DNA from 2 places in the Streptomyces sp. NPDC051913 genome. Region 2 is predicted to be linked to the other one. Evidence: riboswitches for the same ligand, from Rfam matches in the RefSeq annotation. Region 2 holds a riboswitch; the other holds the start of a gene.
The links. A riboswitch is a leader RNA that binds a small molecule or an ion and turns the genes downstream of it on or off. The one in region 2 is predicted to bind S-adenosylmethionine.
Positions count from the first base shown of each region.

Region 1: it holds a riboswitch for S-adenosylmethionine, as region 2 does, so the genes downstream of both, ACIHIX_RS24130 (aminotransferase class V-fold PLP-dependent enzyme) here and thrC (threonine synthase) in region 2, are expected to answer to the same signal.

Region 1 covers NZ_JBIUCI010000007.1:489,302-504,348, forward strand. The annotation lists gene ACIHIX_RS24100 (NlpC/P60 family protein) at 1-657, opposite strand, end outside; gene ACIHIX_RS24105 (NYN domain-containing protein) at 868-2,211, opposite strand; gene ACIHIX_RS24110 (hypothetical protein) at 2,249-2,488, opposite strand; gene ACIHIX_RS24115 (rhomboid family intramembrane serine protease) at 2,661-3,401, shown strand; gene ACIHIX_RS24120 (Lrp/AsnC family transcriptional regulator) at 3,398-3,679, shown strand; gene ACIHIX_RS24125 (PQQ-binding-like beta-propeller repeat protein) at 3,676-5,865, opposite strand; gene ACIHIX_RS24130 (aminotransferase class V-fold PLP-dependent enzyme) at 5,905-7,281, opposite strand; SAM riboswitch class IV at 7,427-7,543, opposite strand; gene trpD (anthranilate phosphoribosyltransferase) at 7,619-8,683, opposite strand; gene ACIHIX_RS24140 (cytochrome bc complex cytochrome b subunit) at 8,819-10,459, opposite strand; gene ACIHIX_RS24145 (Rieske 2Fe-2S domain-containing protein) at 10,456-11,511, opposite strand; gene ACIHIX_RS24150 (c-type cytochrome) at 11,508-12,317, opposite strand; gene ACIHIX_RS24155 (heme-copper oxidase subunit III) at 12,398-13,018, opposite strand; gene ACIHIX_RS24160 (hypothetical protein) at 13,197-13,598, shown strand; gene ACIHIX_RS24165 (Ig-like domain-containing protein) at 13,615-14,877, opposite strand; gene ACIHIX_RS24170 (cytochrome c oxidase subunit 4) at 15,032-15,047, opposite strand, start outside.
Region 2 covers NZ_JBIUCI010000013.1:188,664-203,710, reverse strand. The annotation lists gene ACIHIX_RS33510 (hypothetical protein) at 1-34, shown strand, start outside; gene ACIHIX_RS33505 (MFS transporter) at 106-1,587, opposite strand; gene ACIHIX_RS33500 (metallophosphoesterase) at 1,663-2,523, opposite strand; gene ACIHIX_RS33495 (hypothetical protein) at 2,586-2,930, shown strand; gene ACIHIX_RS33490 (hypothetical protein) at 2,927-3,085, shown strand; gene ACIHIX_RS33485 (NADH:flavin oxidoreductase) at 3,111-4,229, opposite strand; gene groL (chaperonin GroEL) at 4,439-6,061, opposite strand; gene ACIHIX_RS33475 (cold-shock protein) at 6,399-6,605, opposite strand; gene ACIHIX_RS33470 (MoaD/ThiS family protein) at 7,058-7,333, opposite strand; gene thrC (threonine synthase) at 7,417-8,703, opposite strand; SAM riboswitch class I at 8,722-8,861, opposite strand; gene ACIHIX_RS33460 (glucosyl-3-phosphoglycerate synthase) at 9,012-9,956, shown strand; gene ACIHIX_RS33455 (trehalose-6-phosphate synthase) at 10,031-11,419, shown strand; gene otsB (trehalose-phosphatase) at 11,395-12,300, opposite strand; gene ACIHIX_RS33445 (DUF3263 domain-containing protein) at 12,354-12,581, opposite strand; gene ACIHIX_RS33440 (extracellular solute-binding protein) at 12,615-13,832, opposite strand; gene ACIHIX_RS33435 (ROK family protein) at 14,004-14,945, shown strand; gene nagA (N-acetylglucosamine-6-phosphate deacetylase) at 14,945-15,047, shown strand, end outside.

The sequences.
Region 1 (15,047 bases), on a different contig from region 2:
GCGCTCGCTGGCGGAGCGGCTGGCGCGCTCGTCCTCGGCGGCGAGGGCGGCCTTCTCGGCGGCCGTCAGCGTGTTGAGCAGCTTCTGCGCCTCGGCGAGCTTGGCCTGGACTTCCTTCTTCTTCTTGGCCAGTTCGGTCCGGGTGGAGGAGAGGTCCTTGAGCTTCTCGGAGGCCTCGGAGCGCTCCTGCGCGAGCTCGCGCTGCTTCTCCTGGATCTTCTTCAGCGCCTCGACCTGCTGGGCGCTCAGCTGGTCGGCCGTGGAGGCCTTGTCCAGGTAGTCGTCCGGGTTGGACGACAGGAAGAGCTGCAGGGAGGCGTCTATGGAGCCCGTGCGGTACTGGGCGGCGGCCGCGAGACCCATGGAGTCACGGAGGCCGTTGAGGTCCTCCTGGCCGCGGGCCACGGTGTCCTGGATGGCGGAGATCTCCTTCTGGAGCTTCTCCTGCTTCTCCTTGGCGCCGTTGAGCTTCTCGGTGGCCTGCTCGGCCTCCTCGTAGAGCTTGTCGACCTTGGACTTGACCTCGTCCTTGCTGGGCTTCTCGCTCGGTGCCGCGTTGGCGGCGTTGGCGCTCAGCGCGACGGCGGCGGCAGCAGCGGTGGTCAGCACGGTCACGCGTGTGCGGCTCGGCTGCTTGGGTCGACGGTGGGACGCCACGGAGGTGAGCTCCTTCTTGTGAGTGATCACCCGTTCGGAGGTTCGAGCCCAGACCCTAGTGACCTTCTTGTGATCAGTTCAAATCCTCGCGCGAAAAAATCGGTCACGGACTGCATTCTTTACACACAACTCACGTGCGGTAATGCTCGATTGACACTACGTTGTGTGACGATCCAGCCAATTCGGGCATTAAACCTGGAACTTAGAACTTCAGGACAGGCGCTTCAAAAGCATCGCCGAAGCGACAGGCCGGGCCCCCGCCTTGGCCACCCCGTCGGCCACCTCACGGTCGGTGGAGGCGACGATGACCGGCCGGCCCGGCGGCTCGGCACGCACCAGCTGGCGGATCAGTTCGTCGGCCGTGACGCCCGCCTTGGAGAACAGCACCCGCACACCGCGCGGCGGCGCGAGCAGCACCGGCGCGGCCAGTTCGGCGCCGTCGAAGACACACGTCACCTCCGCGCCCGTCTGGGCCGCGAGCTGCGAGAGCTGACCGAGCAGCCGCAGACGCTGCTTCTCCAGGGGCATCTGGGGATAGCCGGTCTTGGTGACGTTGTAGCCGTCGACCACCAAGTGGGCCTGGGGCAGGGCGAGCAGCTGGTCCAGAATGGCCGGATCGTTCTCGGACAGCGCCCGCGCGGCGATGTCCTTCGGGGTCATTCGCCCCGGTTCGACCGCGTCGACGGTCTCCGCCGGCCGTACGGAGACGGGCGGCAACGCCAGCTCCCTGCGCAGCCCTTGGGCCGCGTCCAGCACGGTGTCAAGGAGCAGCCGGACGCGCATGTCCTCGACACTGCGCCCCTCCCTGGCCGCCTTGCGTGTGGCCTCCAGCGCGGCCTCGGCCTCCCCCAGCCGGGCCTTGAGCCGCCGCGCCTCGACCTCGGCGGTGGACACCTGCGTCTGCCCCTCGGCGCGCACGGCGTCCATCTCGGTCTGGAGCTTGCGCAGCGCCGCCTCACCGCGCTTGACGTCGCTGAGGGCGGCCCGCAGCTTGCGGTGAAGCGATTCGGCTTCCTTCTTGGCCGCGTCCAGCTCGATGCGCAGCCGCTCGGTCTCGGCGCGCGTGTGGTCCCGGGCGGCCGCCAGCTCCTCGCGCAGCCGCTCCAGCTCGACCCGGCTCTCCTCGTCGGCACGCTCGGCGTCGGCCCGCTGGGCCTCCTCGCCGGCCGCGGTCACGAGCTTCACCCAGCCCGTGGGACGCAGAACATAGGCCGCGGCCGCCACGTCGAGCGGATCCGCGGCCGGGGGCGGCGAGCCGGAGTCGAGGGCGCCGGCGAGCTCCGGCTGGGCCTCTCTGAACTTCTCGCCGATGCGCTGCCGGAACAGCGGATCGGTCTCCAGTGCCGCGGCCATCGCGTTGCCGGCGAACTTGGCCCGCCGGTTCGGCGCGAACCGGGCGTACTGTCTGAGCTGCGCGGGCAGTTCACCGACGGTCAGGCCACCGAAGCCGTCGGAGACGATCTGTACGACGCGACGGCGCACGCCGTCGGGCAGCGGACGGTCGAGCACCTCAGCGGCGCCGTCGCCCGGCTCCCCGCCTTGTGTCTCCACCATCCGTCAACACCCCAACCTGTGTGCGGGGGCCACTCCCTCAGGAGTCGGCGCCCGGCCTGTCCACGAGTTCCACCTGATCCACGGCGTTGCACCAGCGGCAGCGCACCGACTCGATGGTCTCACTGACCACCTCGCGCTCCTCCACCTTCGGCTCACCGGCCAGGTCGAGGTGGACGTACTCGACGACCTTCGACGAGCGGGTCACGTCGAACCGGGTGAGGTTGCCGCAGAGGGTGCAGCGCCACCGCGTCGAGGCGGTCGGCAGGGGAACCGTCATCGTGCCTGAGCTCTTTCCTTCTAGGTCTTCCATTGTCCGCGACACACCGGGCCCGGTGTGTGGCTCGTAACCCTACGGCCTGGCGGGTACTCGTCGCTCGGCCGTCTCAGTGCCCGCCCGGACGGCGAGGCACTCTGTTCGGTTGCGTCCCGTTACGTCATGCTCTGTGTTCATGATCAGCAACTGGAGGGTGACAGTCGATGGCGCGAGCAGGTCGTTGTGGGGTACGGCACCGGTCACCTACGGCCTGATCGCCCTGTGCTGTCTGCTCTTCGTCATCGGCCCCGCGGGGGGCCTCAATCCGGCCTACGGCACCGGGGACGAACTGCTCGTCGCCCAGCGGGCCTACTTCCACCACTGGGGCGTGGTCCCCGCAGAACTGTTCGAAGGCTCGGCCCGGGCGGCGCTCACCCCGGCGACGGCCCTCTTCGTGCACGGCAGCTGGGTCCACCTCCTCGGCAACATGCTCTTCCTCTATGTCTTCGGAGTGATGACCGAGGAACGGATGGGCCGCGTCCAGTTCACGCTCTTCTACCTCGGCTGCGGCTACCTGGCGCTGCTGGGCTACGCCGCCGCCAACTCCGACTCCGACCAGTCGCTGGTCGGGGCCTCCGGGGCGATCTCAGCCGTGCTCGGAGCGTTTCTCTACCTGTTCCCCGGCGCCCGGGTGACAAGCCTGCTCCCGTTCCTCTTCTTCCTGCCCCTGCGGTTCCCGGCGTGGGTGGTGCTGCCCTTCTGGGCGGCCCTCCAGTGGCTGGCGGCGGGCCGCGCGCCGAACGGGCCCGGGGTGGCGTATCTGGCCCACCTGGTGGGCTTCGGCCTGGGCTTCGCCTTCGCGTGGGTGCGATTCCCCCCTGCGACTAGAGTGAAGCCCGCCCCAGCTCCGGCCCCCGAGGGAGAGAACCAGCCGTGATCACCGCGATCGTCCTCATCAAGACCAGCGTGGACCGGATCCCCGAGATCGCCGAGTCGATCGCGGCCCTGGACTCGGTGAGCGAGGTCTTCTCCGTCACCGGCACCTACGACCTGATCGCCATGGTCCGCGTCCGGCAGCACGAGGACCTCGCCGAGGTCATCCCCGGCAGCATCAGCAAGATCCCGGGCGTGGAGGCCACGGACACCCACGTCGCCTTCCGCACGTACTCCCAGCACGACCTGGAAGCGGCGTTCGCGATCGGGCTCGACAACTAGCCGCTGACGTCCAGGGCGGCGACGCCCTTGTTCGTGCCGGCGTAGACACGGCGGCCGTGGACGAGGGGGGTCAGCAGGACGCCCGGGTCGGCGCCCACCTCGGTCTTCCAGAGCAGTTGGCCCTTCAGGTCGAGGGCGTGGACCTCGGTGTCGGTGCGCACATAGACCGTGGAGTCCACCAGCACCGGGTCCGAGAGGGCTCCGCCCCCGCCGTGCGTCCAGACCACGTCGCCGCGCGCTGTGACCGCCTTGAGCGCCGCGCTCGCGTTCGTCACCCCCAGGAAGGCGAAGGAGTCCGCGTTCGCCGGGACGTAGGAACCGGCGAGGTCCGGCTCCCTCCACTTCAGGCGGCCCGCCAGATCCAGCCCGAACAGCTCGTTGGCCTGGTTCCCGGTGCTCACGACCACGGTGTCGCCGCTGACGGCGGGCCGGCCGACATCACCGTCCAACGCGGCGTCGAACGGCGTGGTGGCGCCGCCGTCGGTGATCCCGTAGAGGTGGTTGTCGTAGCAGGGCACATAGAGGACGCCGTCGGTCACGACGAGTTCTTCGCTCGGCGCACCGCCCACCGGGGCGTACCAGAGCACCTTGCCCCGGCTGTCGTACGCCTGCACGACACCCGGACCGTCGAACGTGCTTTTCGCGGAACCCACGACGACAGCGCCCCCGAGCACGGCGGGCTGGCGGAAGAACGGACTGGGCAGATACCGCTTCCACATCTCCTCGCCGTCGGCGCTCACCGCGATGAGCCGGCCCGGGTCGGCCGTGGTTTCGTCGACCGCGGCGACGAAGATCCCGTCGGCCGTGACGACGGGCCTGGTGATGAAGGTCGCTCCCTTGAGGACGGACACCTTCCAGCTTTCCTTGCCGTCGCTGCCCAGGGCCCGCAGAGTCCCGTCGGCCCCGGCGAAGTACAGCGTCCGGCCGTCGGCGGAGAGCGCCCCGCAGGGACCGCCGGCCACACTCGGCGCGCCGCCCACGGTGTACGACCAGCGCACGGCCGCCTTCCGCGCGACGAACCCCGGCGTATCGGCGCTCCCGCTCTTCCCCCCGGCATCGCTACCGGTCTCCGACCGCCCGAGCCACCACCAGCCGCCCACTCCCCCGGCACCGGCGACCACGGCCCCGCCCACGGCAAGACGCAGCAGCCCGCGCCGCGACGGCCGTACGTCCGCCGTCCCGGCCTCGGGCGGCACCGCCTGAGGCGTCTGTGTCACCGGCGTCATGTACTCGACCCGGCTCTCCCGCTCCCCCGACTCCCGCTCGGGAAGCCAGAGTTCGCCTCCTTGAGAAGCCTCGGGCTCCGGGCCCGCACCCGTGTACCAGCCCGGACGCAGGCCGCCGCGCGGAAACCCGCCCATGGCCTCGACCACGTCCGAAGGCATCGGCCGCCGCCCCGGCTCGTCCCTGAGGCACGCCTCCACCAGCGGCAGCAGTTCCTTCGGTACGCCCGTCAGGTCGAAGTCCCGGGTCAGGATGCGCAGCAGGATCACCGAGTCCTGGCCCTCGCCGAAGGGTTCACGCCCGCTCGCCGCGTAGGCGAGGACCGCGCCGAGGGAGAAGACGTCGCTCGACGGGCCGACCTTGCCGCCGTTGCGGATCTGCTCGGGCGAGACATAGCCGACCGAGCCCACGATCGCGCCCGTACGGGTCATCGCCGTGGCTTCCAGGGCCCGTACGATCCCGAAGTCGATGACCCGCGGGCCGTCCGGTGCCAGCAGGATGTTGGAGGGCTTGAGGTCCCGGTGGACCATGCCCCGTGCGTGGATCGCGCCCAGCGCCTCACCCAGCGCGGCCCCCAGCACCCGCACCGCCCGCTCGGGCAGTGCCCCGCCGTCCATGACCGCGTCCCGCAGATTCGGCCCGTCCACGAACTCCGTGGCCATCCACGGATGTTCGCCCTCGGGGTCGGCGTCGACCACACGCGCGGTGTAGGTGCCCGCCCCGCCGACAGTCTGCGCCGCCCGTACCTCCTGCCGGAACCGGGCACGGAAGGTGCGGTCCTGGGCGTACTCCGGCCGTACGACCTTCACCGCCAGCCGCAGCCCGGTCCGTGACTCGGCGAGGAACACCTCACCCATGCCGCCCGAGCCGAGCCGGCCCCGTACCTCGTACGGGCCGACCCTGCGTGGATCCGTCGCGCGCAGCGCCTGCACTTTCCGCTCCCCCGTGGACGTCGTGAACATGCCCGAGAGGGAGCGTATCGGCAACTGCCGGTCAGCCGGTCAGACGGCCGGGACGCACCGGCCGTCCTCGGTCCGGTAGCGCCACTTCGCACCGTCGCTCACCAGCTCGCGCACGGCGTTCACGAACCGCTCCACGTGCTCGTCCGGCGTGCCCGCGCCGAAGCTGACGCGGATGGCGTTGAGGGACTTCTCGCCCGGCGCGGCCTCGGGGGCGCCGCACTCGCCCTGGGTCTGCGGGTCGCTGCCCAGCAGGGTGCGGACGAGAGGGTGGGCGCAGAAGAGGCCGTCGCGGACGCCGATGCCGTACTCGGCGGAGAGGGCGGCGGCGAAGTGGGAGCTGTTCCAGCCCTCGACGACGAAGGAGATCACGCCGACGCGGGGGGCGTCGTCGCCGAAGAGGGAGAGGATCCGGACCTCGGGAACGTCGGCGAGGCCGCTCTTGACCTTCTCGATCAGGTACTGCTCGCGGGCGACCAGGGTGTCGAAGCCGGCCTCGGTCAGCGCCTTGCAGGCCGAGGCGATGGAGTAGGCGCCGATGACGTTCGGGGAGCCGGCCTCGTGGCGGGCCGCGTTCTCGTGCCACTCCACGTCCACGCCGCCGTCCTCACGCCGGGTGACCTTGCGGCTGGCGCCGCCGCCCGCGAGATAGGGCTCGGCGGCGGTGAGCCAGTCGGCGCGGCCGGCCAGGACGCCGGAGCCGAAGGGGGCGTACAGCTTGTGGCCGGAGAAGGCGACCCAGTCGACGTCGAGATCGGCGACGGACACCGCGTGGTGCGGGGCGAGCTGGGCGGCGTCGAGGACGATCCGGGCGCCGTGCGCATGGGCGACGGCGGCCAGCTCGCGCACCGGCCACAGCTCGCCGGTGACGTTGGAGGCGCCGGTCACGCAGACCAGGGCGGGGCCGTGGCCCTCTTCATTAGATGCAGTGCGGTCGGCGAGGGCCCGCTCCAGGGTCTGGACGGCCTGCTGGTGGGTGCGGGGCGCGTTCAGGTAGGTGACCCGGGCGTCGCGCCAGGGCAGCAGCGAGGCGTGGTGCTCGGTCTCGAAGACGAAGACCTGGCAGTCGGCGGGGAGGGCGGCGGCGAGCAGGTTGAGGGAGTCGGTGGTGGACCGGGTGAAGACGACCTGGTCGCCCTCACGGCAGCCCAGGAAGTCGGCGACGGTCTTCCGGGCGTTCTCGAACAGGTCGGTCGACAGCTGCGACAGGTACCCGGCCCCGCGGTGGACGCTGCCGTAGTAGGGCGCGTACGCCGCCACGTCGTCCCAGACCCGCTGGAGGGCCGGCGCGCTGGCCGCGTAGTCGAGGGCGGCGTAGGTGACCTCGCCACCGGTGACGAGCGGGACGGTGACATTACGACCCAGAACGGGCAGAGGGGCACAAATGGTCTGGTCGGCGGCAACGGTGGTGACAGACATGGGGAACTCCCGTGAGAGGGCATGCCGAAGCAGGGCATGCGGGGAAGAGGAAAAGGGTGCGCGGAGGCGGGGCTCGGCAGCCCTATCGCATTCGCTTGCTCACGGAAGACTCCCTCGAACGACCAGGACCCCTGGATTCGAGAGGGGCCCGCGCTTGCCGTAGACCTCGCTGCCTACGGCCTGGTCTTCACCCGGGGCACCCCGCCACGGACGGAGGGTTGCCGGACAGTCGGCCGGGGCCTCATGACTGTCACTCATGACCTGGTACAGGAACCTACGCGATGTGATCGTCGCCCCGCAACCCGTGTCCGGATCGCGGGACGACCATCGCCACGAGCTAGCGGTTGCTGGCCGCCACCCAGCGCTCCAGCGTCCGCTTGGCCGCGCCGGAGTCGATGGACTCCGCGGCCTTCGCCATCCCGGCCCGCAGCTGGTCCGCCAGGGACGCCCCGGTCGGCTCCAGCGCGACGAGCGCCGCCGCCGAGTTCAGCAGCACCGCGTCCCGGACCGGACCCGGCTCACCGTCGAGGAGTCTGCGCGCCACGTCCGCGTTGAACGCCGGGTCACCGCCCCGCAGCGCCTCCACCGGCACCAGCTCGATGCCGACGTCACGCGGGTCGAAGGCCTCCTCGGTGACCTTGCCGTCGCGCACCACCCACACCCGGGAGGTGGACGTCGTCGTCAGCTCGTCGAGGCCGTCGTCACCGCGGAAGACCAGCGAGGAGTTGCCGCGCTCGGCGAAGACCCCGGCGACGATCGGCGCCATCAGCGGATCTGCGACGCCCACCGCCTGCGCCTTGACCTTGGCCGGGTTGGTCAGCGGGCCCAGCGCGTTGAACACCGTACGGATGCCCAACTGACCGCGGGCGGCGCCCGCGTGACGCAGCGCCGGGTGGAACTTGATGGCGAAGCAGAAGGTGATGCCGGCCTCCTCGGCCACCTCGGCCACCCGCTGCGGGGTGAGGTCGAGGTTGACGCCCAGCTTCTCCAGGACGTCCGAGGAACCCGACGCCGACGAGGCCGCCCGGTTGCCGTGCTTGACGACCTTCGCGCCGGTGCCGGCCACGACGAGGGAGGACATCGTGGAGATGTTCACCGTCTTCGCGCCGTCGCCGCCGGTGCCGACGATGTCGACGGTCCGCCCGGACACCTCGATCACGTTGGCGTGCTCGTACATCGCCTGGACGAGCCCGGTGATCTCCTCGACCGTCTCGCCCTTGGCCCGCAGGGCCACCACGAACCCGGCGATCTGCGCGTCCGTCGCCTCGCCGCGCATGATCTGGTCCATCGCCCAGGCGGTGGCGTCGGCGCTCTGGTCGCGCCCGTACAGCAGGGCGTTCAACACCTCGGGCCAGGAACGGCCCGCCGCGGTGTCGCCTCCAGCGGGGGTCACAGCGCTCATACGGCCGCTCCTGGGTGTCGTACAACGAGGTTCAACAGATGTTTGACCCCACCCTATCCAGCCCCGGGCACGGAGAAGGGCCCCCGTCCGAAGACCGGACGGGGGCCCTTGCAACGCGCGTGGCGAGCGCAGCGATCAGTGGTGGCCGTGGCCGCTCGTGATCTCCTTGTACTCCTCGACGGTGGGCTTGGCGATCTGCGACTCGTCGCCGAAGTACGCCTCGCTGAGCTTGACGCGCAGCTTCTCGGAGCCCTTCACCTTGCGCTCGACGCCGTTGTCGTCGACCGTCGGGCCGATCTCCGCCGGCTTGTACTGCTCGTGCGCGGTGAGCGTGTGCAGCGCGTCCTGGCTGAGCGGCTCGTGCACCTCGATGAACTCACCGTGCGGCAGGCGCTTGATGATGCCGGACTCGCGGCCGTGCAGCACCTTGTCCTTGTCGCGGCGCTGGAGGCCGAGGCAGATCCGCTTGGTGATGACGAACGCGACCACCGGAGCGACGAAGAACGCCACCCGGACGAACCAGGTGATCGAGTTGATCGACAGGTGGAAGTGGGTGGCCCAGAGGTCGTTTCCACCACCGACGAGCAGCACCATGTACCAGGTGATCCACGCGACGCCGAAGGCCGTGCGGGTCGGGGCGTTGCGCGGGCGGTCCAGGATGTGGTGCTCGCGCCGGTCGCCGGTGACCCAGGCCTCGATGAACGGGTAGACCGCGATCGCGACCAGGACCAGCGGGAAGATCACCAGCGGGATGAACACACCCAGGACGAGCGTGTGACCCCAGAAGTTGATCTCCCAGCCCGGCATGACACGGATCAGACCCTCGGAGAAACCCATGTACCAGTCGGGCTGGGCACCGGTGGACACCTGGTCCGGACGGTACGGACCCAAGGACCAGATCGGGTTGATCGAGGCGATCGCCGCGATGGCCGCGATGACACCGAAGACCAGGAAGAAGAAGCCTCCGGCCTTGGCGGTGTACACCGGGAACAGCGGCATGCCGACGACGTTCTTGTTGGTCTTGCCGGGGCCCGCGTACTGCGTGTGCTTGTGGACGAACACCAGGATCAGGTGGCCGACCATGAGGCCGAGCATGATGCCCGGCAGCAGCAGCACGTGGACCGAGTAGAAGCGGGCCACGAAGTCGCCGCCCGGGAACTCGCCGCCGAAGAGGAAGAACGACAGGTACGTGCCGACGATCGGCACGGACAGGATCGCGCCCTCCATGAAGCGGACACCGGTGCCGGAGAGCAGGTCGTCCGGGAGCGAGTAACCGGTGAAGCCGGTGAACATGCCCAGGACGAACAGCAGGAAGCCGAACAGCCAGTTGACCTCACGCGGCTTGCGGAACGCACCCGTGAAGAAGACGCGCATCATGTGCACGAACATGCCGGCGAGGAAGATCAGCGCCGCCCAGTGGTGGATCTGCCGGATCAGCAGACCACCGCGCACATCGAAGGAGATGTGCATGGTCGAGTTGAACGCCTCGGACATCAGCTGTCCCTGCAGCGGGACGTAGCTGCCGTGGTACTCCACCTCGTTCATCGACGGGTGGAAGAACAGCGTCAGATACACACCCGTGAGGATGATGATGATGAAGGCGTACAGGCAGATCTCACCCAGCATGAACGACCAGTGGTCGGGGAAGATCTTGCGCATGTTGGCCTTGGCCAGGGAGTAGATCCCCAGTCGGCCGTCGGCCCAGTCGGCGAGCTTCTCGCCGGCCGGGGCCTGCCCGCGGGCGCGGGCCGACTCGTTGTTCTCGTTGGTGCTCATCCGCGCTCCCAGAAGGCAGGACCGACAGGCTCCTCGAAGTCGCCCTGCGCCTCGAGGTAGCCCTCGTCGTTCACGGCGATGCGCAGCTGCGGCAGGGCGTGACCGGCGGGGCCGAAGATCACTCGGGCACCGTCGGAGAGGTCGAAGGTGGACTGGTGGCAGGGGCAGAGCACGTGGTGCGTCTGCTGCTCGTACAGCGAGATCGGGCAACCGACGTGGGTGCAGATCTTCGAGTACGCCACGATGCCGTCGTGCGACCACTCGAGCTCGCGCTTGTCCTTGATGTTGTCCGGCTGGATCCGGACGATCATCAGGGCGGCCTTGGCGATCTCGGTCTGGAACTCCTCGTCGTGCTCCTCCAGGCCCTCGGGCTTGGCGAAGGTGAGGGAGCCCACGGCGACGTCGGAGGGACGCAGCGGCTCGTTGGTGTTCATGTTGACGAGCAGCAGGCCCTTGCGCCACATGGTGTGCCGCAGCTTGGTCCCGGGCAGCGGGCCGAGGTCGCGCAGCAGCACGACACCGGCGAGCGGCACCAGGGTGAGCGCGCCGAGCATGGTGTTGCGGATCAGCTTGCGACGGCCGAGCGCGGACTCCTTGGCGCCCTGCTTCCAGTCCTCGAAGACCTTCTCGCGGACCTCGGGCGGCGCCTCGATCGGGTGCCGCTCGTCGACCATCTCCACGTCGGACATCAGGGTGCGGGCCCAGTGGACCGCGCCCGCGCCGATCGCGAAGAGCGCGACGCCGAGCGTCAGACCCAGCGAGAAGTTCAGCGCGTTGATGTGCCCGATCGGGAAGACGTAGATCGCCTTGTCGTGCGGGACACCCACGTATGCGGCGATGAAGCCGATCGTGGCCAGCATCGACACCGTGAACAGCAGCGCCACCGTGCGCTCGGACCGCTTGGCGGCCCGCTCGTCGATGTCCTGGACCCGGTGCTCGTGGGGCGGCAGACCGGGGTCCGCGAAGGGGTCCCTGTCGTCCGCGACGCTCACCGCGCCGTGGTCGTCCTGCTCTGCGGGCAGGTTCTCTTCTGGAATGTCTTGGCTACTCATGACTTCTTGGCCTTTGCGGTCCGAGCGGCGAGCCAGACGGCGATCGCGATCAGGCCACCGAGTCCGAACACCCACGCGAACAGACCCTCGCTGACCGGACCGAGGCCGCCCAGCTCGAGGCCACCGGGGCTCTCGGTGTCGTCACCGTTGACCGCGTCGAGGTACGCGATGATGTCCTTCTTGTTCTGCTCCGACAGCGTGGTGTCGGGGAACGACGGCATGTTCTGCGGGCCGGTCTGCATGGCCTCGTAGATGTGCTTCGGGTCGACGCCCTCAAGGCTCGGCGCGAACTTGCCGTGCGTCAGCGCACCGCCCTTGCCGGTGAAGTTGTGGCACTGCGCGCAGTTGGTGCGGAACAGCTCGCCACCCTTGGCGATGTCCGCCCCGTCCGGGCTGTACTCGTTCTTCGTCGGGACGGCCGGACCGGCGCCCAGGGAGGAGATGTACGCGGCGAGCTGGTCGATCTCGGCCTGCGTGTAGATGACCTTCTTGCGCGGGACCTGTGCGCCCGGCTGCTGGGCCGGCATACGGCCGGTGCCGACCTGGAAGTCCACGGCCGCGGCGCCCACACCCACGAGGCTCGGCCCGTCGGTGGTGCCCTGAGCACCGGTGCCGTGGCAACTGGCACAGCCCACGGCGTAGAGCTTCTTGCCCTCCTCGATGGTGAGGGACTGGGCGGTTTCGTCGGCCTGCGCCTTGTCCGCGGGCGCGAACGCGGCGTACAGCCCCCCAGTGGCCGCCAGCGCGAGGAGTAGGACGACGAGCGCCGCCAGCGGATGGCGTCGTCGTGCGGAGAGCTTTTTCACGGATTACCCCGGTGTCAGGATCTTCTGCGTCGATGCTTCTGGAAATGCGCTTCTCGGGAAGCGCTCGGGAACGGGCCCGACTACTTGATCATGTAGATCGTGGCGAAGAGGCCGATCCAGACGACATCGACGAAGTGCCAGTAGTAGGACACGACGATGGCGGCCGTCGCCTGCTCATGAGTGAACCTCTTCGCCGCGTAGGTGCGGCCGAGGACCAGCAGGAAGGCGATGAGACCTCCCGTCACGTGCAGGCCGTGGAAGCCGGTGGTCAGGTAGAACACCGAACCGTACGGGTCGGAGGAGAGCGAGAGCCCGTCCTTCTTGACCAGCTCGGTGTACTCGAAGACCTGACCGCCGATGAAGATCGCACCCATGATGAAGGTGACGATGAACCAGCCCCGGAGCTTCTTCACGTCACCGCGCTCGGCGGCGAAGACGCCGAGCTGGCAGGTGAGGGAGGAGAGCACCAGGATCGTGGTGTTGGTGGCCGAGAACGGGAAGTTCAGGCTCTCGGCCATTTCCTTCCAGTGATCAGGACCCGTCACCGATCGCAGGGTGAAGTACATCGCGAAGAGGGCCGCGAAGAACATCAGCTCGGAACTCAGCCAGATGATGGTTCCGACGCTGGTGAGGTTCGGCCGATTGACCGACGGGTGCGCGTGCCCGGTTTCTACTGTCGTTGCTGTCGCCACGACCGACATTATGTCGGTCCCTTATCCCGCCCTCACTCCGGGGGGTGCCGTTCGGAGTGTTCGCAGCGTGTGTACTGCCCGGATGGCCCATCGCAGGGGTGTTCCAGCGGGTGTTGACGGGCTGTTCAAGGGAGTAGCATCCGCGGCAACTGTTCTGTCCGTACGACGCTGATGTCACGGAGGAAGCATGCAGGCGACGGCCACGGTGCTGGTCTACAGCGACGACGCCAACACCCGCGAGCAGGTACGGCTCGCGACCGGCCGACGGCCGGCTCCGGACGTTCCTCAGGTCGAGTTCGTGGAATGTGCCACGCCTGCAGCCGTCCTCAAGGAACTGGACCGCGGCGGGATCGACGTCTGTGTCCTGGACGGCGAGGCCGTGCCGATGGGCGGCATGGGGCTGTGCCGACAGATCAAGGACGAGGTCTTCAACTCCCCGCCCGTGCTGCTGCTGATCGGCCGCCCGCAGGACGCCTGGCTGGCCACCTGGAGCCGTGCCGAGGCCGCGGTGACCCACCCGGTGGACCCGGTGGAGTTCGCGTCGGCGCTGGCCGCCCTGCTGCGGCAGAAGAGCGCGCTGAGCGCCTGAGGGCCCCAGGGAACCTCTAGACGCTCTCCGGCCGCAGTCGAGCCCGCTGCTCGGCGCTGGGGGCCTCCGGGGTGCCGGCGGTCAGGGCGCTGCCCGTGCGCCACTTCTTCCACTTGAGGTTCCAGTCACCGAAGCCGTTGCCGAAGGTCTCCATGGTGTCGCCGTAGGAGTTCACGACCTTGACGACGTCACCCTCGTGGACGGTGTCGAAGAACCACTCGGCGTCACCGGTGCTCATGCCGGTGCAGCCGTGGCTGACGTTCTCGTAGCCCTGGGAGCCGACCGACCAGGGGGCGGCGTGCACGTACTCGCCGCTCCAGGTGACCCGGGTCGCGTAGTAGACCGGCAGGTCGTACGACTCCGAGGAGCCCTCGGCGATGCCGATGCTGGTGCCGCGCATCCGTACGAAGTACTCCTTGCCGAGTACCACCTTGACGCCGTTGCGGGTCTCGAAGCCGGGCTTGCCGGTGGTGACGGGGAGCTCGTTGATGACCTCGCCGTTCTTGTAGACCTTCATGGAGTGGGCCGAGGCGTCCGTGACCGCGATGATGCGGTCGCCGGTGGTCAGCGTGAGGGGCTTCGTCCGACCGCCCCACAGGCGATCGCTGATCTTGACTCCGTCCAGGTTGCTGTGCACCTGGATCGTGGCGTGGGCGGGCCAGTACTCCTTGGGGCGGTAGTGGAGTTCCTTGTCGTCCACCCAGTACCAGGCGCCCTCCGTGGCGGGCATCGAGTCGACCTTGAGGGCGCGCTCGACGACGGCCCGCTGGGCCTTGTCCTTGACGGGCTTGTTCAGTTCGGCCGTGATGGGCTGGCCGACGCCGTACTTGCCCGCCTTGGGGCCGAAGGTGACCTTCAGGCGCTTCTTGGTGGTGGGCTTGCCGGTGTCGAAGGCGAGGACCCGGCGGCCGGGCGCCCCGTCCTCGTCCTCGGTGCTCACCCGGACCGTGTAGTGGGCGCTGGCGGCCAGTGGGGAGGTGCTGTGCCACCGGGTGCCGTCGGCGGAGAGTTCGCCCGCCACATGGCGTCCCGTGGCGTCCAGTGCGGTGACGTCCGTGATCCGGCCGTCGTCGTCCTCGGCGGTGACTTCCAGGGGCTTGTCCGGGTCGGCCTTCTTGCCGTCGCCGGAAGGGCCGTTGAAGGAGATCTGGTCCGCCGCGTCGTACGGCGCCGCCGACAGCGGGTTGCCGTCGCTGCTGCAGGCGGTGGCGCCCGCGGTGAGGGCGAGCACCAGCAGGGTGCAGGAGAGAACGGTGCGCGTGCGCGGAGTGTGGCTCATGCACCTCACGCTAGGAACGTTCGTCAACTGTGGCGCGCCGAGTAACTCGGACGAGGGACGCGTACTACTGCATCCGGCGACCGGGACTGCTGCAAAAGCGGGAGCCCGGACTCTCCTGACGGAGTGTCCGGGCTCTCGTTGCGCTCAGCTCGTGCTACTGGGTGCGGTTC
Region 2 (15,047 bases):
GAAGGTCGACATCGAGCCACTGGGCAACCTGTAGCGCACCTGTAGCGCACAGGAGAAGGGCCCGCCGCGGACAAACCGCCACGGGCCCCGACTGCCGTACGGCGGCTACGACTTGGCCGCGACCTCGGCCGGCTCCACCGGCCCCTCCGCCACCGGTACCGCGTCCCCCGCCACCCGCTGGCGCGGGATGAAGGACGCGACCGCGAAGGCGAGCAGGGCCGCCCCGGCGCCGACCGCGAGGACGGCCTTGAAGCCGTTCTCGGAGGGCAGCGCGTAGCCGCCGAAGTCCGTGGTCAGCTGGGCCAGGATGACGCCCGCGATGGCGCTCGCCGACGAGGTGCCGATGGACCGCATCAGGGTGTTGAGGCTGTTCGCCGCGGCCGTCTCCGACGCGGGCACCGCGCCCATGATGAGCGCGGGCATCGAGCCGTAGGTGAAGCCGATGCCGGCGCCGATGACGCAGGAGACGAGGACGAAGTGCCAGACCTCGCTCATCAGGACGATGTTCAGGCCGTACCCGGCGGCGACGATCAGCGCGCCGATCATCAGCGTGACCTTCGGGCCGCGGGCCTTGGATACGGCGGCGGAGATGGGGGCCGTGGCCATCATGACCAGGCCGGAGGGGGCCATGACCAGGCCGGCGGCCAGCATCGACCTGCCGAGGCCGTAGCCGGTCTGGGCGGGGAGCTGGAGGAGCTGCGGGATCACCAGGCTCATCGCGAACATGGCGAAGCCGACGGCGATCGAGGCGAGGTTGGTGACCAGCACCTGGCGGCGGGCGGTGGTGCGCAGGTCCACCAGCGGCTGACTGGTGCGCAGTTCGAAGAAGCCCCAGCTCAGCAGGATCACGACGGCCGCGACGAACAGGCCGATCGTCGTGCCGCTGCCCCAGCCCCAGTCGGCGCCCTTGGAGATGGCAAGGAGGAGGCAGATGAGCCCCGCCGCCATGCCGATGGCGCCGACGAGGTCGAACCGGCCGCCGGTGCGCACCCGGGACTCGGGGACGAAGGCGGTGACCAGGCCGATGGCCACGGCACCGAGCGCGGCCGAGGTCCAGAACAGTACGTGCCAGCTGAAGTTGTCGGCGATGAGCGCGGCGGCGGGCAGTCCGAGGGCGCCGCCGATACCGAGGGAGGCGCTCATCAGGGCGGTGGCGGAGGCCAGCCGCTCGGCGGGCAGCTCGTCGCGCATGATGCTGATGCCGAGCGGGATCACACCGGAGGCGAGGCCCTGGAGGGCACGGCCGATGATCATCGGTACGAGGGAGTCGGCGAGCGCGCAGACGACCGAGCCGATGATCAGCATGGCGCCGCTGATCAGCAGCATGCGGCGCTTGCCGAACATGTCACCGAGGCGGCCGACGACGGGGGTGGCCACGGCGGCGGCGAGCAGGGTGGCGGTGACGGCCCAGGCGGTGTCGGAGGCCGGCGCGTCCAGGAGCTTGGGCAGCTCCGGGACGATCGGGATCACCAGGGTCTGCATCAGCGAGACCACGATTCCGGCGAAGGCCAGCACCGCCACCACGGCGTTCGACCGCGGCGGTGCGGAGCCTCCCGCCGGGGCGGGAGGGGCGAGGGCGTCGGACATGGGTGGGCCTCCATCGGCTAGTACTTGACCGAGGCAACCTTAAGTCAGTTGCTTGACTTACCCAAGTGGTGCAGGTCATGCCCGTGCGACGAGATCCCGTACCCGCTCCTCCCCCAGTTCGTAGACGGTCTCGTGGGCATGGGGATCACGTGCGTGGAGGGTGTGGAAGAGCGGACCGGAAGAGCCGCCGAGGACGATGAGCGAGGCCGAGGCCCCGCGCACGGCCCGCTCGGTCCCCGGCGCCGCCGTGAGGTCGATGCGGTTGACCACGCCGGGCGTCACCCACACCGGCACCGACTCCAGGAACCCGAAGAGCTGAAGATGGAAGTGCCCGGTGAGGACGGCCCGGACGTCGCCGCCGCGCAGCACGTCGGCGAGGTCGGCGGGGTTGCGCAGCCCGAAGACCTGCTGGAGGGGGTTGTCGAGGGCGATGGGCGGATGATGGAACGCGAGGACGGTGCCGTGCTCGGCCGGAGTGCTCAGCACCTCGCGCAGCCAGGCGAGCTGTCCGGCGGAGAGGTCCCCGTGCACCTTCCCGGGCACCAGCGAGTCCAGCGTGACGAACCGCCATCCGCCGACGGTGCTCACCGCGGCCCGCTCACCGGCCTTTGACGCCAGCACCGACTCGGGCTCGGCATGCCCGCTGCCGAGCACCTTGCCGAAGGCCTCGCGCTCGTCGTGGTTCCCGGTCGTCCAGAACACGGGCACCCCGCCCAGTACGTCCCGCGCGAACCCGCCCACCAGCGCATCCACGGCCGTGTACGCCTCCGGGGACCCGTCGTCGGCGAGGTCGCCGGTGACGACGACGGCGTCGATGCCCCGCAGATGCCGGAGTTCGTCGAGGAGGAGCCGCAGGGAGTCATGCGCGTTGACGCCGTGCCGGTTGACGGCGTCGATGCGCTCCAGGTGCGTGTCCGAGAGCTGAAGAATCCTCATCTCCCGGACGATAGCGACGACCACCCTGGCCCTTCACAGATTGCCGGTATTTCATCACCGACATGAACGGCCTGATCAAGCAGCTCCGCGTCTCGCTCCTGGTCGTCCTCGGCATCAGCGCCGTCGACCTCGTGACGAGCACGGCGGCGAACCTGTGGTCCGGGACCCTCCTGGCCACCCTGGGCGACTGGGCCCTGACCACGGCCGTCTTCTGCGCCCTGGTGACCCTGGTGCACTCCGCGATCTACGCCGCCGCGCACCTCGGCCGGCCCGAGGGCAGGCAGGCGCGGGGCGTCCGGGCCGGCCTGGTGGCCCTGGTCCTCCTCGACCAGGTCGTCATCTGGTCCCTGCTGACCACGGGCTCCGCTCACTCGGGGATGGCGTACCGGGCGGGCTGCGCCCTGTGACCCTGCTGCCGCCGCTGGCCGTCGCCCTGACCTGGGGCGGAGCGAGGCGGGGCGGTGCGGCGGCCGACATCGCACGGAACACCGCCCTGCTCTTCGGGATCGTGGCACTGCTGCCGCAGATCCTGGCGGGCGCGTTGCTGGTCACCTTCGCCTGAGGGGGAAGGTGACCAGCGACCGAGGTCAGCTCAGGGACTGGAGCGCCGCCGCGTCGTACGGCTTGAGCTCCTCGAAGCGGTCCGCGAGGACCTTCGCCGCCCACTGCGGGTCCTGGAGCAGCGCGCGCCCGACGGCCACGAGGTCGAACTCGTCGCGCTCCATGCGGTCGAGGAGCTCGTCGAGCCCCTTGAGCGGGGAGCCCTCACCCACGAACGCGCCGAGGAAGTCGCCGTCGAGGCCGACCGAGCCGACGGTGATGGTGGGCTTGCCGGTGAGCTTCTTGGTCCAGCCGGCCAGGTTGAGGTCGGCGCCGTCGAACTCGGGGAGCCAGAAGCGGCGCGTGGAGGCGTGGAAGGCGTCGACGCCGGCGGCGGCGAGCGGGCTCAGGATGGCCTCCAGCTCCTCCGGGGTCTGGGCGAGCCGGGCGTCATAGGCCTCCTGCTTCCACTGCGAGTAGCGGAAGATGACCGGGAAGTCGGCCGAGACGGTCTCGCGGATGGCGGCGACGATCTCGGCGGCGAACCTGGTACGGGCGACCGCGTCACCGCCGTAGCCGTCCGTGCGGCGGTTCGTGCCGGCCCACAGGAACTGGTCGACCAGGTAGCCGTGCGCGCCGTGGATCTCCACGCCGTCCATGCCGATGCGCTCCGCGGCGGCCGCGGCCTCGGCGAAGGCGCCGATGACGTCGTCGATGTCGCGCTGGGTCATCGTCGTACCGGTGGACTCGCTCGCACCGACGCGGATGCCGGAGGGGCCGACCGCGGGCGCCTCGGGGAAGGGGTTCTGGCCCTCCTTGCGGACCATGCCGATGTGCCACAGCTGCGGGACGATCGTGCCGCCCGCCGCGTGCACGTCCGCGGCGACCCGCTGCCAGCCCGCGAGCTGCTCCTCGCCGTGGAAGCGCGGGACGCGGCCGCTGTACCCGGCCGAGTCATGGCCGACGAACGTCCCCTCGGTGACGACCAGGCCCACGCCCGCCGCCGCGCGCCGCGCGTAGTACGACGCCACGTCCGCGCCCGGGATGCCGCCCGGGGAGAACATCCGGGTCATCGGCGCCATCACGATGCGGTTCGGGACGGTCAGGCCGTTGATCGTGATCGGCCGGGAGAGGATCTCGGCGGCACGGGAGGGGGTGGCGGTCACGCGGGGCTCCTAGCGGTGGTACGAGCGGTGGGTACCGGCGGGTATGTGCATACGCATGGACAGTACGCAGTAAGCAACCGCTCAGTACACCCCTCCCCTTCCCCCGGCCCCTGTGATCCCGCCCACCTCGGGGAAACGCCCGAGGGCGGCACCCCCTGTCGGAACAGGGAATGCCGCCCTCGGCAAGGACGAGACCGATCCGCGAGGGATCAGAAGTCCATGTCACCGCCCGGCATACCGCCACCGGCGGGCGCGGCGGCCTTCTCCGGCTTGTCGGCGATGACGGCCTCGGTGGTGAGGAAGAGCGCGGCGATGGAGGCGGCGTTCTGCAGAGCGGAGCGCGTGACCTTCGCCGGGTCGATGATGCCTTCCTTGACCAGGTCGACGTACTCACCGGTCGCGGCGTTGAGGCCGTGACCCGGGGTGAGGTTGCGGACCTTCTCCACCACGACGCCGCCCTCAAGACCGGCGTTGACGGCGATCTGCTTCAGCGGGGCCTCAAGGGCGAGCTTGACGGCGGCAGCGCCGGTCGCCTCGTCACCCTCCAGCTCCAGCTTCTCGAAGACACCGGAGGCCTGGAGCAGGGCCACGCCACCACCGGCGACGATGCCCTCCTCGACGGCCGCCTTGGCGTTGCGCACGGCGTCCTCGATGCGGTGCTTGCGCTCCTTGAGCTCGACCTCGGTCGCGGCACCGGCCTTGATGACGGCGACGCCACCGGCGAGCTTGGCCAGGCGCTCCTGGAGCTTCTCGCGGTCGTAGTCCGAGTCGCTGTTCTCGATCTCGGCGCGGATCTGGTTGACCCGGCCGGCGACCTGGTCGGCGGAGCCGGCACCGTCGACGATGGTGGTCTCGTCCTTGGTGATGACGACCTTGCGGGCGCGGCCCAGGAGGTCCAGGGTCGCGTTCTCCAGCTTGAGGCCGACCTCCTCGGAGATGACCTCGCCGCCCGTGAGGATGGCGATGTCGCCGAGCATGGCCTTGCGGCGGTCACCGAAGCCCGGGGCCTTGACGGCGACGGACTTGAAGGTGCCGCGGATCTTGTTGACGACCAGGGTCGACAGGGCCTCGCCCTCGACGTCCTCGGCGATGATCAGCAGCGGCTTGCCCGACTGCATGACCTTCTCCAGGAGCGGGAGCAGGTCCTTGACGGAGCCGATCTTGGAGTTGGCGATCAGGATGTACGGGTCGTCGAGCGACGCCTCCATACGCTCCATGTCGGTGGCGAAGTAGGCGGAGATGTAGCCCTTGTCGAAGCGCATACCCTCCGTCAGCTCCAGCTCCAGACCGAAGGTCTGGGACTCCTCGACGGTGATGACGCCTTCCTTGCCGACCTTGTCCATCGCCTCGGCGATGAGCTCGCCGATCTGGGTGTCGGCGGCGGAGATGGAGGCCGTCGAAGCGATCTGCTCCTTGGTCTCGACATCCTTCGCCTGCTCGAGGAGGGCACCGGAGACGGCCTCGACGGCCTTCTCGATACCGCGCTTGAGGGCCATCGGGTTGGCACCGGCGGCCACGTTGCGCAGACCCTCGCGCACCAGGGCCTGGGCCAGGACGGTCGCGGTCGTCGTGCCGTCACCGGCTACGTCGTCGGTCTTCTTCGCGACTTCCTTGACCAGCTCGGCGCCGATCTTCTCGTACGGGTCCTCGAGCTCGATCTCCTTGGCGATGGAGACACCATCGTTGGTGATCGTGGGGGCGCCCCACTTCTTCTCGAGGACGACGTTGCGACCCTTGGGGCCGAGCGTCACCTTGACGGCGTCCGCGAGCTGGTTCATGCCGCGCTCGAGGCCGCGCCGCGCCTCCTCGTCGAACGCGATGATCTTGGCCATGTGAAGTGGTCCCTCCAGGACTGGGGGTGATTCCTTCGGACCGCGCCCGCGCCCGCGACGGACGGCTCGCACACCTCGTGGTTCCTTGCCCCACCTGGCCTGCGGGCCTCACCGACCCGGTCCTTCTTTGTCACTCTCACCTTCAGAGTGCTAACGCCAATGATTAGCACTCGGCATGGTCGAGTGCAAGCGCCTCCCGGGGATCGGGCAGTCACCGCAGGGGGTCCGGGCAGGCGGTGCGGGGCCCCGGGCACGTCGAAGGGCCCGCACCCATGACTCCCCATGAGGTGCGGGCCCTTCAAAGAAGAACGTCGCTGCTAGTCAGTCGGCGCGTGCTTCAGCCGGTCGCCAGTCGGACCATGTCCGCCTGCGGCCCCTTCTGGCCCTGCGAGATCTCGAAATCGACCCGCTGACCCTCTTCCAGGGTGCGGTACCCGTCCATCTGGATCGCGCTGTAGTGGACGAAAACATCCGCACCACCGTCGACCGCGATGAAGCCGTACCCCTTCTCCGCGTTGAACCACTTGACGGTGCCCTGAGCCATGCCTAACTCCCCTATTACTGGCCCTTGCACAGATCCACACTTCGCGGATCCGGGTCAGACCTCACCCCCCACGGATTGGGGGCGTGCGCCGGAACGCGTCGACCGCGGCTGAATGTATCTGTCCAACTGCCGTCTGCAACAGGTCAATCGGACGAGAATTCTGGACGTGCGGGGTCCGGAATGTAGCGAGAATTCGCCCGAATTCGGGGCAAGTCGGGCCCCATAAAAGGCACAAGACTCACAAAAGAACCGCACACTTTGGCTGCTTCTCGTCGCAAGTGGAGCAGGTACTCATATGCGTGTGGCATGGAAGGCGCAGCAGCTTCCCCAACTGTACCGCGCTCAACCATAGAGAATTGCCCCCTCCGTTTCTCTCACGGAGGGGGCAATTCGTTGAACTCTCGGTAATCGGCCTTACCGACGGTAATGATCAGTCATTCGGTCAGCTTGACTCAGCCACCGGCGACGGCCGGGATGATCGAGACGCCGGCGCCGTCCGGGGTGGCGGTCTCCAGGCCCTGCTCGAAGCGGACGTCGTCGTCGTTGACGTACACGTTGACGAACCGGCGCAGCTTGCCCTGGTCGTCGAGCACCCGGGCGGCGATGCCCGTGTGGTTCTTCTCCAGGTCGGCGATGACATCGGCGAGGGTGGCACCCTCGGCGGTCACCTCGGCGGCACCGCCGGTGTAGGTGCGCAGGATGGTGGGGATGCGGACATTGACACTCACGTTGAAACCTCCGGTCAGGATGACGCACCCAGGGGCGCGGGGAACTGCGCGACCAGCCCCCACCGGCCGCAGACGAACAACGACTAAGCGAGCCCAGCCTCGCGGAACGAATCAAGGTTGGGGCGAATCGTCGCGGTCAGCCCCGTCCCGGCCACCGCATCCAACGTCTTGAGGCCGTCGCCGGTGTTCAGCACGACGGTGGTCTTCGTCGGGTCGAGGAGACCGTTCTCGATCAGCTTGCGGGTCACGCCGACGGTCACACCACCGGCCGTCTCGGCGAAGATGCCCTCCGTGCGGGCCAGCAGCTTGATCGCGTCGACGATCTGCTCGTCGTTCACGTCCTCCACCGCACCGCCGGTGCGGCGCGCGATGTCCAGGACGTAGGGGCCGTCGGCCGGGTTGCCGATGGCGAGGGACTTGGCGATGGTGTTCGGCTTCTGGGGGCGGACGACGTCGTGGCCCGCCTTGTAGGCGACCGACACCGGCGAGCATCCCTCGGCCTGCGCCCCGAAGATCTTGTACGGCTTGTCCTCGACGAGCCCGAGCTTGATCAGCTCCTGGAGCCCCTTGTCGATCTTCGTCAGCTGGGAGCCGGAGGCGATCGGCACGACCAGCTGGTCGGGGAGCCGCCAGCCGAGCTGCTCGCAGATCTCGTACGCGAGGGTCTTGGAGCCCTCCGCGTAGTACGGCCGCAGATTGACGTTGACGAAGCCCCAGCCCTCGCCGGCCGGGTCGCCGATCAGCTCGGAGCAGAAGCGGTTCACGTCGTCGTAGTTGCCCTCGATGCCGACGAGCTCACCCCCGTAGACGGCGGCCATGACGACCTTGCCCTGCTCCAGGTCGTGCGGGATGAACACACAGGAGCGGAAGCCGGCGCGGGCGGCGGCGGCGCCGACGGCACCGGCGAGGTTGCCGGTGGAGGAGCAGGAGAGGGTGGTGAAGCCGAAGACCCGGGCGGCCTCGATGGCCTGGGCGACGACCCGGTCCTTGAAGGAGTGGGTCGGGTTGCCGGAGTCGTCCTTCACGAACAGCTTGCCGGCCTCGACACCCAGCTCACGGGCGAGGTTGTCGGCCTTGACCAGCTTGGTCCAGCCGGGGTTGATGTTGGGCTTGTCGGCCACGTCCGCGGGGACGGGCAGCAGCGGCGCGTAGCGCCAGATGTTCGCGGGTCCCGCCTCGATCCGCTTGCGGAGCTCCTCGGCGTCGTAGGCGGAGAAGTCGTACGCGATCTCGAGCGGGCCGAAACACTCCTCGCAGGCGAAGACCGGGCCGAGAGGCACCCGGTGACCGCATTCGCGGCAGCTGAGCGCGGCGGCGGGGCCGAGGTCGACGGGGGTTCCGGTGGTGCTTGCAACAGTCTGCGCAGCCATGAGAGGCGAGGCCCTTTCTCCTCATCTTCCTCACGACGCATCTCGCCGTGAGACGGATTTGGCACCTTCCCGAGTCGGGAGCCTCACGTACGCGAGTACCGACTGGAGGGTTGCCGGGGCTTCATCGGGCCGTATCCCTCTGCCCCTCTGGATGAGCGGTATGAAGTTGTGGACGTCGGATGATCCAGGACATGCGATGGTCATCCGCGTTGTTCAAGACTGTAACCGACGACCTGGACAGTTGAGATAGTCGTCCGAACCGCGAGATGGATCACAAGTAGTGGATCACAAGTAGAGGAGTCGCCCACGTGCTGGAAGAAGTCGAGCGCTGGCTGACCACCCGCTCCTGGTCCGTGACCGACCGGCCGCTCCACCAGATCCTGGCCGCCAAGCAGCGCACGGGTCAGTCGGTCAGTGTCGTGCTGCCCGCGCTGAACGAGGAGGAGACGGTCGGCGACATCGTCGCGATCATCCGTCACGACCTCATGCAGCAGGTCCCGCTGGTCGACGAGATCGTCGTCGTCGACTCGGGCTCGAGCGACCGTACGGCACAGGTGGCGGCCGCGGCCGGCGCCATGGTCGTGCACCGCGACGCGATCCTGCCCCGCCTGCCCACCGTGCCCGGCAAGGGCGAGGTGCTGTGGCGTTCGCTGCTGGTGACCAGCGGCGACATCGTCTGCTTCATCGACGCCGACCTGAAGGAGTTCTCCTCCGACTTCGTCGCCGGGATCGTCGGCCCGCTGCTCACCGAACCCGGGGTCGACCTGGTCAAGGCCATGTACGACCGCCCGCTCGGCGGCGCGGCGGGCCAGGGCGGCCGGGTGACCGAGCTGATGGCCCGCCCGCTGCTGAACATGCACTGGCCGCAGCTGGCCGGTTTCGTCCAGCCGCTGGGCGGCGAGTACGCGGCCCGCAGGTCCCTGCTCGAACAGCTGCCGTTCCCCGTCGGCTACGGCGTCGAGCTCGGCATGCTGGTCGACGCGCTGCACCTGGTCGGCCTCGACGCGCTCGCCCAGGTCGACGTCGGCGTCCGCAAGCACCGACACCAGGACGGCCAGGCACTCGGCCGGATGTCCGCGGCGATCTACCGCACGGCCCAGCTCCGGCTGGCCCGCGGCCACCTCGTCCGTCCCTCCCTCACCCAGTTCGAACGCGGCGAGACCGGCTTCGAGCCCCGCACCTACTCGGTGGACACGGAGGAACGCCCGCCGATGGCGGAGATCGCGGAGTACGCGACCCGCAAGGTCGCCTGAGCCTTGCGGGCCGGAGGACCGCACCGGACCGGACGCACGTTTGAGTGTTCCGTGACCGGGCTAGGTTGATCCGTATGGCTTCAACGTTCGGTGCTGCTCAGGTACTGGTGGCCTCCAACCGTGGCCCGGTCTCGTACGAGGTCCGCGCGGACGGCTCGCTGTCCGCCCGGCGCGGTGGTGGTGGGCTGGTCTCGGGGCTGTCGGCGATCGGCTCCGACGCGGACGCCCTGTGGGTCTGCTCGGCGCTGGGCGACGGCGACCGCGAGGCGGTACGGCGCGGAGTGGGCGAGGCCGGCGTACGGATGCTCGACATCCCGGCCGACGTGCACGCGGACGCGTACAACGGCATCGCCAACTCGGTCCTGTGGTTCGTCCACCACCTGCTGTACCAGACCCCGCTGGAACCGGTCTTCGACGCGGAGTTCCGGCGGCAGTGGGCGTCGTACGAGACCTACAACCGCGCCTTCGCCGAGGCGCTGGCGGAGGAGGCCGCGCGGGGCGCGGCGGTCGTGGTGCAGGACTACCACCTCACCCTGGTGCCGGGGATGCTCCGGGAGCTCCGCCCCGACCTGCGGATCGGCCACTTCTCGCACACCCCGTGGGCGCCGCCGGAGTACTTCCGGATGCTGCCGGACGACATCGCCGAGCAGGTGCTGCGGGGCATGCTCGGCGCCGACCGGCTGGGATTCCTGACCCGGCGCTGGGCGTCGGCGTTCGAGGCGTGCGCGACGGAGATCGTCGGCGGGCTCGGGGACACCCGGATCGGGGTGCACGGACTCGGCGCGGACGCGGACTTCCTGCGCAAGCGGTCGCACGAGGCGGACGTGGCCGAGCGGATGACGGCCCTGCGGACGGAGATCGGCGCGGGCCGCCGCACGATCGTCCGGGTCGACCGCACCGAACTGTCGAAGAACATCGTGCGCGGTCTGCACGCGTACGAGCATCTGCTGGCGACCCGCCCCGAGTGGCGGGAGCGGGTCGTGCACGTGGCGTTCGCCTACCCCTCCCGGCAGGACCTCGCGGTCTACCGGGACTACACGGCCGAGGTGCAGCGCCTGGCGGAGGACATCAACTCGGCGTACGGAAAGCCCGGTTGGACCCCGGTGGTGCTGCACGTCAAGGACGACTTCGCCCGCTCCCTCGCCGCGTACCGGCTCGCCGACGTGGCGCTGGTCAACCCCATCCGCGACGGTATGAACCTGGTCGCCAAGGAGGTGCCGGTCGTCTCCGACGAGGGGTGCGCGCTGGTGCTGTCGCGGGAGGCGGGGGCGTACGAGGAGCTCGGCGAGGACGCGATCGTGGTCAACCCGTACGACGTGATCGGCACCGCCGACGCCCTGCACGAGGCGCTGACGATGGGACCCGGGGAGCGGACGGAGCGCACGAAGCGGCTGGCCGCCGCGGCCACGGCGTTGCCGCCCGCGCAGTGGTTCCTGGATCAGCTGGCGGCGTTGCGCGGCTGAGTCCCGGGGCCGGGAGGCAGCTGCTCCGCCAGGCGCGTCAGCAGCGCCACCAGCCCCGCCGGGCCGTCCACCACCAGGTCGGCCCGTTCCCTCAGCTCGGCCACCTCCTCGCTGCCGGCACTGCACACCAGCAGCCCCGGCACACCGTCGGAGCGGAGCTTGTCCACGGCGGCGAAGGCGGGGAGGTCTCCGAGGTCGTCGCCGGCGTAGAGCACGGCCTCGGCGCCCAGCTCACGGACGTACTCCGTCAGGGCCCGGCCCTTGTCGACGCCCGGCGGGCGGAGTTCGAGGACGAGCCGGCCGGGTTCGACGATCAGGCCGTGGCGGTCGGCGAGGCCGGTGAGCGGGGCGCGCAGGGCGTCGAAGGCGGCCTGGGGGTCCTCGGCGCGGCGGGTGTGGACGGCGACGGCCCGTCCCTTCTCCTCGATCCAGGTGCCGTGCCAGGCGCCGATGCCGTCGAGGAAGCCGGGGAGTTCGGCGCGGACGGCGGCGACGCCGGGGTGCGGGGCGGGGGCGGTGACCTCGCCGGTGACGGCGTCCCAGCGCTCGGCGCCGTAGTGGCCGAGGACGACGAGGTGTTCGAGGCCGGGGACGCCCGCGAAGCCGCCGAGGCGGACGGCGACTCCGGCGGGGCGGCCGGTGACGACGGCGACGGAGGCGAGCTTCGGGGCGAGGGCGGCGAGCGCGGACACGGCGTCGGGGTGGGCCCGGGCCTGTTCCGGGTCGGCCACGATCGGCGCGAGCGTCCCGTCGAAGTCGAGCGCGACGACCGTCTTGCCGGGCCGCGCGAGCAGCGCGGCGAGCCCGTCGCGGCCGGCCTGGGTCACCGGCGTGCGCAGGAGGTCGTCCGTGGGGTCCGTGGAGTCCTGGTGGCTGCCCATGGAAGGACCCTATCCACGGCTGCGGACCGCACGCCTTTTTCCCGCCCCGGCCGTCACCGCTCCGACCTGCGTGCCTCCCGGACCCGGCGCAGCCGGTTCACCGTGACCGGGTCGTGGGCCAGGGCTCTCGGGTCGTCCAGCAGCGCGTTGAGCAGCTGGTAGTAGCGGACCGGGGCCAGGCCCAGTTCCTCGCGTATCGCGCGCTCCTTCGCGCCGGGGTTCGTGAAACCGCGGCGTTCGAGCGCGAGGATGGCCTGTTCTCGGGGGGCCAGGTCGTTCATGTCAGCGACCGTAGCCCCCGCCACTGACAAGCCCTACTCCGCGCTCTCCGCCATCAGCGCCTTCGACTGGATGCCGCCGAGGACCGCCGAGGGGCTGCCCCCGGCCGTCACCGCCGTGCCGATCCGCTGCTTGACCGCCGCGCTGACCTCCGCCCAGGAGGTCTTGCCGACGGGGTAGAGCTCGGAGCCGGGGAGTTCCTCCAGGAAGGGCTCCAGGTCCTTGTCCTCCTTCGCCGTGCTCATGACCTCGGAGGCCGACAGGGTGACCGGCAGCAGGTCGTACTCACGGGAGAAGTCGAGCACGTTCTTCTCGTCGTAGACGAAGTCGAGGAAGTCCCCGATCTGCTCGGCGTGCCCGTTCTGCTTGAACGCCGTCATCCAGTCGGCGACGCCCATCGAGTACTTGGTCGGGCCGTCGACGCCGGGCATCGGGACCATGCCGAACTTCACGCCCTTGGCCGCGGCCGTCTTCATCAGCGTGGGATGTCCGTTCAACATCCCGACCTCGCCGTTCGCGAACGCGGCGAACGCGTCGGCCCGGTTCAGCTTCCCCGGCGCGACCGGCCCGGTCAGCCCCTTGCCGACGAGGTCGTCCTTGAGCCAGGTCAGGGTGTCGACGTTGGCCGCCGAGTCGATGCCGTAGGTGCCGATGTCCTCGGTGTAGCCACCCCCGCCGCTGAGCAGCCACTGCATGGTCTCGGCCTGCGCCTCCTCGGAGCCGAGGGGCAGGGCGTACGGGTACTTCACGCCGGCCGCCTTCAGCACGGCGGCGTCCGCGGCGAGCTCCGCCCAGGTCTTCGGCGGGGTCAGCCCGGCCTTGGTGAAGAGGGTCTTGTTGTAGAAGAGCAGCCGGGTGGAGGCCGCGAACGGCATGCCGTACTGCGTCGAGTCGACCTCCCCCGCCGCGGCGAGCCGCGAGACGAAGTCGGCCTCGGTGGAGATGGAGAGCAGCTCGCCGGCGGAGTAGAGCAGGCCGTCGGCCGCGTAGTCGGCGTACGCGCCGATCTGCGCCATGTCGGGCGGGTTCCCGGCCGCGACCATGTCCTTGACCTCGCGGTCGACGTCGTTCCAGGAGTAGACGCTGACGTCGACCTTCACGCCGGGGTGCTCGGACTCGTAGTCCGCCACCAGCGCGTCCCAGTACTTCTGGGAGCTGTTCGCCTTGCTGTTCCCGTAGTCCGCGGCGACCAGGCGCAGGGTCACGTCCCCCTCGTCGTCGCCCAGGCCGCAGCCGCCGAGAACCGCCGTCATGCCCAGTGCGGACACCACCGCGATCGTTCCTGTCCTACGCCGCCGCACTGCCGAGCCCCACATCGTCGTCATCACCACTGGAACCTCCGAAACTTTCGAAAGGTCAGACATAAGGTCTACACCACGTGAGTGGACTAGACCTCTCCCGGGTCGGCGGGCCACACTACCCCCGTGAGACATGTCATCGCCCTCGATGTGGGCGGCACCGGAATGAAGGCCGCCCTCGTCGGCGCCTCCGGCGAGCTGCTGCACCAGGCCCGCCGCCCGACCGGCCGGGAGCGCGGCCCGGACGCGGTCGTCGAGGGCATCCTCGACTTCGCGGCCGAGCTGCACGCGTACGGCGTCGAGCACCTCGGCGAGCCCGCGTCCGCCGCCGGAGTCGCCGTCCCCGGCATCGTCGACGCCGACCAGGGCGTCGCCCGCTACGCCGCCAACCTCGGCTGGCGCGACGTCCCGCTGCGCGCGCTGCTCACCGAACGGCTCGCGGTCCCCGTCGCCCTCGGCCACGACGTCCGCACCGGCGGCCTCGCCGAGGGCCGGATCGGCGCCGGCCGGGGCGCGGACCGCTTCTTCTTCGTCCCCCTCGGCACCGGCATCGCGGGCGCCATCGGCATCGGCGGCCGGGTGGAGGCGGGCGCCCACGGTTTCGCGGGCGAGATCGGCCACATCGTCGTACGCCCCGGAGGGACCCCGTGTCCCTGCGGCCAGGCCGGCTGCCTGGAGCGGTACGCCTCCGCGGCGGCGGTCAGCGAGGCGTGGGCCGCGGCGGCCGGGGACCCGGAGGCGGACGCGGCCGACTGCGCGAAAGCCGTCGAGTCCGGCGACCCGCGGGCTCAGGCCGTCTGGCAGCACGCGATCGACGCCCTCGCCGACGGCCTGGTCACCGCCCTCACCCTCCTGGACCCCAGCACCCTGATCATCGGTGGCGGCCTGGCGGAGGCGGGGGAAACCTTGTTCACACCACTGCGGGACGCGGTCCGGCAGCGGATCACTTTCCAGAAGCTGCCGTCGGTGGTCCCGGCGGCGCTGGGCGACACAGCGGGTTGCCTGGGTGCCGGGCTACTGGCCTGGGATCTCCTCGACACGACGAACGGTATGGAGGTAACTCCCTGATGGCAGCCGACCCAGGGGCGCGGGGAACTGCGCGACCAGCCACACACAACCCGCACACCGCGTCCGGCGATGCGCCCCTCATCCTGTCCGGCGCCACGGTCG